2 linked regions of the Labilibaculum antarcticum genome follow. The protein of the gene in region 1 interacts with the protein of each later gene in a pairwise test. Links are inferred from orthologs where the notes say so. Each region holds a gene or a part of one and is shown in the gene's direction. Other genes may lie near its edges. The genes, in order: odhB and lpdA.

Evidence for each region.
Region 2: the proteins of odhB (region 1) and lpdA interact in binary tests that used the Escherichia coli proteins (3 or more experiments, as listed by UniProt). The link is inferred for Labilibaculum antarcticum from one-to-one orthologs.

What each region holds. Positions count from the first base shown.
Region 1 is NZ_AP018042.1:3,432,381-3,435,543, reverse strand. What follows is about bases 61-2,887. They hold odhB (2-oxoglutarate dehydrogenase complex dihydrolipoyllysine-residue succinyltransferase), read left to right. Parts: upstream 61-765; coding sequence 766-2,010; downstream 2,011-2,887. Other genes in these bases: ALGA_RS13620 (Nramp family divalent metal transporter), read left to right, coding at 2,196-2,887; ALGA_RS13630 (2-oxoglutarate dehydrogenase E1 component), read left to right, coding at 61-681. In the rest of the region: more of ALGA_RS13630, read left to right, coding at 1-60; more of ALGA_RS13620, read left to right, coding at 2,888-3,163. UniProt on the Escherichia coli protein: E2 component of the 2-oxoglutarate dehydrogenase (OGDH) complex which catalyzes the second step in the conversion of 2-oxoglutarate to succinyl-CoA and CO(2).
Region 2 is NZ_AP018042.1:3,085,583-3,088,739, forward strand. The notes cover bases 5-2,825. They hold lpdA (dihydrolipoyl dehydrogenase), read left to right. Parts: upstream 5-628; coding sequence 629-2,023; downstream 2,024-2,825. Other genes in these bases: ALGA_RS12180 (metal ABC transporter permease), read left to right, coding at 5-551; uvrA (excinuclease ABC subunit UvrA), read right to left, coding at 2,194-2,825. Outside these bases: more of ALGA_RS12180, read left to right, coding at 1-4; more of uvrA, read right to left, coding at 2,826-3,157. UniProt on the Escherichia coli protein: Lipoamide dehydrogenase is a component of the glycine cleavage system as well as of the alpha-ketoacid dehydrogenase complexes.

The sequences.
Region 1 (3,163 bases):
GCAAACAACAACATGCAAATTATAAACCCAACGACACCTGCCAACTTGTTTCACATGTTACGAAGACAAGTGAAACGTGATATACGGGTTCCGTTGATTTGCTTCACACCAAAAAGTCTGCTTCGTCATGCAAAATGTGTTTCGAAAATGGATGAATTGGCCAAAGGACAGTTTCAAGAAGTTATTGACGACAATAATATAATTGCAGAAGAAGTTCGCCGCGTTGTTTTCTGTTCCGGAAAAATCTATTACGATTTACTGGCCCGAAAAGAAGAATTATTTGCTCAGGATATCGCCTTGGTTCGAGTGGAACAATTGTATCCCTTTCCTGAGAAACAGATTGATCAAGTTTTGAATCGATATCCAAATGCCCTTCTTCATTTGTGGGTTCAGGAAGAACCTGAAAACATGGGAGCCTGGCAATTTGTCAACTACCAGTTTAAAAACAAGGATGTTAAACTGGTTCCTGTTGCACGCCAATCTAGTGGCAGTCCGGCAACCGGATTGAATAAGATTCATTTGGCAGGACAAAACGAAATTATAAACAAGGTATTTCGAAAATGCAATTGCGATCGAAAACTGAAATATTGCGGATTGCAATGTGTGGAAGGCAGTTCTCATGCAGACATCCTGCTTCAGCACGAATATTTTGCAGAGAAAAAAAGTAAGTTAATCATGTAAACCAAAAGACCCAAATACAAAGTATCAAGACAAGTAGCAGGTTTAGTGACTTTTACCCGATGATAAAACAATAATACAATAAAGATGATCGAAATTAAAATACCTAGTCCCGGAGAATCCATTTCCGAAGTAGAAATAGCCAACTGGTTTGTTGCAGAGGGTGACATTGTTGAAAAGGATCAGGAAATTGCAGAAGTTGAATCGGATAAAGCGACTCTGACTCTTATTGCTGATGAAGGTGGTAAAATTCAGATCATGGCGCAGGAAGGCGATACGGTTGCTGTTGGATCGGTTGCCTGCAAAATTGACACCAGTTTTGCAGGAGAAGCATCTGCTTCCTCTGCTCCTAAAGAAGCCAAAAAAGAAGTTCCTGCTGAAAAGACTGCACCTGTAGTTGCATCCGAATCAAAAACCAAAAATTCGGAAACATACAAGGATGTTAAAATTTCTCCTGTTGCGAAAAAATTGATGGAAGAAAATCACCTTTCGGTTGATGATGTTATTGCAGGCATTCAACGATTGTCGAAAAAAGACATTCAGGCGGTAGTTGACAATTCAGGAAATCAACCGGTAATTCCAACTCAAAACACAAGCATTTCAAGAGAAGTCAAACGCACAAAAATGACTAATCTTCGGAAGAAGTTGGCCGCTCGTTTGGTTTCTGTAAAGAATGAAACTGCCATGCTAACTACTTTTAATGAAGTAGACATGACTGCGGTAATGGCATTGCGAAGCAAGTATCAAAAGAAATTTGTAGAAACTCACGATATTAAGCTGGGCTTTATGTCCTTCTTTACCAAAGCGGCTTCGGAGGCTTTAAAGCTTCACCCGTCGGTAAATTCGATGATGGATGGTGAGGAGATTGTATCTCCTGAATACACCGATATTGCTATCGCGGTGCAAACACCAAAAGGATTGATGGTTCCGGTAATCCGAAACATCGAAACCTTAGGTTTGGCAGATATCGAAAAGGAATTAATGAGATTGGCCAACAAAGCCCGTACGGGTAAAATCAGTTTGGATGAAATGACTGGCGGAACTTTTACCATTACCAATGGTGGTGTGTTTGGCTCTCTATTGAGTACTCCAATTATCAATCCTCCACAATCGGGCATTTTGGGCATGCACAATATTGTTGAGCGACCCATTGCTGTAAACGGCAAGGTAGAAATTCGCCCAATGATGTACATCGCTCTATCCTACGATCATCGTGTGATTGATGGTAAGGATTCAGTTGGTTTCTTAGTTAAGATGAAGGAAATGATTGAAAATCCACAAAAAATGCTGTTCGGAGGAAAAGATCCGGATTCATTATTGCTGGGGATATAATCTCCCGATTTGAATCTTTCATTGCATAACAAAATACAAACCGGAAGTTAATACAGCTTCCGGTTTGCATTTTGAAAAAAAGTGCTCCCCCCATCCTAATTCTATCAGAAATTGAACACGCTTTCTAAAATAGCATTCAGTCTTGGGATAATTGTATCAACTTACTTTTAATAACAGAACAAATAATGTTTAAATCATTAAGGAATATTGACAAGAAAGGTTACAAACCACAACATGGAGCCTTGGATATATTCAAATACATTGGTCCCGGGCTATTGGTGACCGTCGGATTTATCGATCCGGGCAACTGGGCTTCGAACCTTGCTGCAGGAGCAGACTATGGTTATGCATTATTATGGATGGTAAGTCTTTCTACCATCATGTTGATATTTCTGCAACACAATGTAGCGCATTTGGGCATTGCTACAGGACTTTGTCTTTCGGAGGCTACCATGATTTACATTAAACCTGTCTATTCAAAATTGATTCTTTCATCGGCTATGCTGGCTTCTATTTCAACCTCGCTGGCCGAAATACTGGGAGGAGCTATCGGCTTAAATATGCTGTTTGATTTACCCATAAGAGCCGGAGCTTTGCTGGTCACCATATTCGTTATGATTATGCTGTATACCAATGCATACCGAATGATTGAGAAATGGATTATCGCATTTGTATCGGTGATTGGTTTGTCGTTTTTTTATGAACTATCGCTGGTAGATATTGATTGGAACAGTGCCATGACAGGATGGGTAACTCCAAGCTTCCCTCAAGGTTCGATGCTTGTAATTATGAGTGTATTGGGAGCTGTTGTAATGCCTCACAACTTGTTTCTTCATTCGGAAATTATTCAAAGCCGGCAATGGAATCTGAAAGATGAGAAAATCATAAAAAAGCAATTGAAATTTGAGTTTCTGGATACCTTCGTATCAATGATTATAGGCTGGGCAATAAACAGTGCCATGATTTTATTGGCGGCCGCCACCTTCTTTAAAACGAAAACTCCGGTTACGCAACTCGAACAGGCAAATCATTTATTGGCGCCTCTTTTGGGTGAACATGCCGCAGTTGTTTTTGCAGTAGCTCTTTTATTTGCCGGATTGGCCTCCACCATTACTTCAGGAATGGCTGCAGGATCGATATTTGCAGGGATGTT
Region 2 (3,157 bases), 350 kb from region 1 along the record:
TGGCATTGGGAATTATTTTTATTTATATGACTCCTGGTTATGCACCAAATTTAATGAGTTTTCTGTTTGGAAATATTTTAACGGTGGGAGCCTTGGATTTGTATCTGCTCTTAGGTTTATGCCTAATCACAATTGCAATCTTTCTCTTTTTGCTACGGCCTATTTTGTTTGTTGCTTTCGATGAAGAGTTTGCACGAACACAGAAAGCTCCGGTTCAGTTTTTAAACTATTTAATGATATCATTAGTGGCTTTGGCCATTGTTTTAAATATTAGAGTGGTTGGAATTATTTTGGTGATCTCGTTTTTGACAATACCACAGACAATTGCGAATATGTTCACAAGCGATTTTAAGAAAATGATTCTGGGATCTATAGCATTTGGTATTCTGGGTTCGTTTATTGGTTTGCTGGTTTCTTATCGCATTAATGCACCATCGGGAGCCACTATTATCTTTTCATTTGTGATCCTGTTTATTGTGGCGAAAATTGTTCAATTGGCAATGATTTCGGCAAAACGTAAGAAAAGCAGTCTGATGCAATCGGATAGATGAAGGTAAATCATCAGAATAAAAAAGAAAATATAACTTAGTAAAGCATAATTTATACTAACATAAAGAACAAAATAAAAATGAGTTACGATTTAATAGTAGTCGGAAGCGGTCCAGGTGGTTACGTAGCCGCCATTCGCGCTTCACAATTGGGTTTGAATGTTGCAGTTGTTGAACGAGCCGAATTAGGTGGAATTTGTTTGAACTGGGGGTGTATTCCAACAAAATCTTTGCTGAAATCAGCACAGGTATTTGAATATATGAAACACGCCGGTGATTATGGATTAGTTGTCGATGGTGAGGTTAAACCTGATTTTGAAAAGGTTGTTTCTCGTAGTCGCGGCGTTGCCGAAAAAATGAGTGGTGGAATTCAGTACCTGCTAAAAAAGAACAAAATTGAGGTAATCAATGGTTTTGGTAAGTTGGTGGGAAATAAAACTGTTGAAGTAACTGCTGAAGATGGAAGTAAATCCAATCATGAAGCAAAGCATATTATTTTGGCAACAGGAGCACGTTCCCGTGAATTGCCAAATCTACCACAGGATGGAAAAAACATTATTGGATATCGTAAAGCTTTAACTTTGGATAAATTGCCTGAATCAATGATTATTGTTGGTTCTGGAGCAATTGGATCTGAGTTTGCTTACTTTTATTCAACCATGGGAACTAAGGTAACTTTGGTAGAATTCTTACCAGAAATTCTTCCTGTAGAAGATGAGGAAGTGTCTAAGCAAATGGGACGCAGCTTTAAGAAGAATAAGATCAAAGTCATGACTAATTCTACTGTTGAATCAGTAGAAGGATCTGATGGTGATTTAAAAGTTAATATCAAGAATAAAAAGGGTGAAATTGAAGTGCATGAGTGCGAAATTGTACTTTCAGCAGTAGGAATTGCACCAAATACTGAAAATATTGGCTTGGAAGAGGTAGGAGTCGCAACTGAAAATGGCAGAGTTCTGGTTGATGAATATTTTAGAACCAATGTGGAAGGCGTTTATGCGATTGGAGATATTCTAAAAGGTCCTGCTTTGGCTCACGTTGCATCGGCAGAAGGAATTTGCTGTGTTGAGAAAATTGCTGGAATGAATGTAGAACCAATCGATTATACTACAATTCCAGGATGTACTTATACAGTTCCAGAGGTTGCATCAATGGGATTAACTGAGAAAGCTGCGAAAGAAGCTGGTTACGAATTAAAGATTGGTAAATTTCCTTTCTCTGCATCGGGAAAAGCAAGTGCTTCCGGAGCAAACGAAGGATTCGTTAAATTAGTATTTGATGCTAAATATGGCGAATTGCTTGGAGCTCATATGGTTGGTGCTAATGTAACCGAAATGATTGCAGAGTTAGTAACTGCACGTAAGCTGGAAACAACTGGTCACGAATTGATTAAAGCAATTCATCCACACCCAACTATGTCGGAGGCCATTATGGAAGCTGCTGCAGCTGCTTATGGTGAGGTAATTCACATCTAAAAGATCTGAATAATAATAGTAGATAAAAGAGGGCGCCCAAAAATGGGTGCCCTTATTTTTTACCAGAATATTATTTTTTGTGTAAGGCTATTTCAGAACGAGACATCAAAAAACAAAAAAGAGGATGACCTAATTTTGGACACCCTCTTCATTACAATTTTATGTGTATATTATTTCATCTCCTCTTTTAAAAATTGGGCTGTAAATGATTTTTCACATTTCACTAAATCTTCCGGTGTTCCTTCAAATAGAATTTCACCGCCATTTCGGCCACCTTCAATTCCAATATCAATTACATGATCGGCAACCTTAATCACATCTATATTGTGCTCTATTACGATTACTGTATTTCCTTTATTCACCAAACGGTTTAACACCTCAAGCAAAACTCTCACATCTTCGAAATGCAAACCTGTAGTTGGTTCATCCAAAATATACATGGTTTGTCCGGTATCTCTTTTTGCCAGTTCTGTCGCCAATTTCACTCTTTGCGACTCACCTCCGGAAAGTGTTGTTGATGGCTGGCCTAAAGTAACGTATCCCAATCCAACATCCTGCAAAACTTTCAGCTTAATTAAAATAGAAGGAATGTGTTCAAAAAATTCTACTGCCTGATTGATGGTCATATCCAACACATCACCAATAGATTTTCCTTTGTAACGAACCTCTAATGTTTCCCTGTTGTATCGCTTTCCGTTGCACGCATCGCAATGCACGTAAACATCAGGAAGAAAATTCATTTCGATGGAACGAACTCCGGCTCCCTTACAGGTTTCGCATCGACCACCTTTCACATTAAATGAAAATCGACCTGCTTTGTATCCGCGAATTTGTGATTCAGGCAATTTCTCGTATAATTTTCTTACATCACCAAACAAATTGGTATAGGTAGCAGGATTAGATCTTGGTGTACGACCTAATGGCGATTGATTCACTTCTACTACTTTGTCGACATTCTTAATTCCGCTAATTTTTTCGTACGGCAATGGATCGGCAACTGATCGATAAAAATACTGAGATAGAATGGGTTGCAATGTTCCATTAATCAAGCTTGACTTGCCACTACCGGAAACACCGGTAACACAAATAAACTTGCCCAAAGGCAAAGTAATACTTGCATTTTTAAGGTTATTA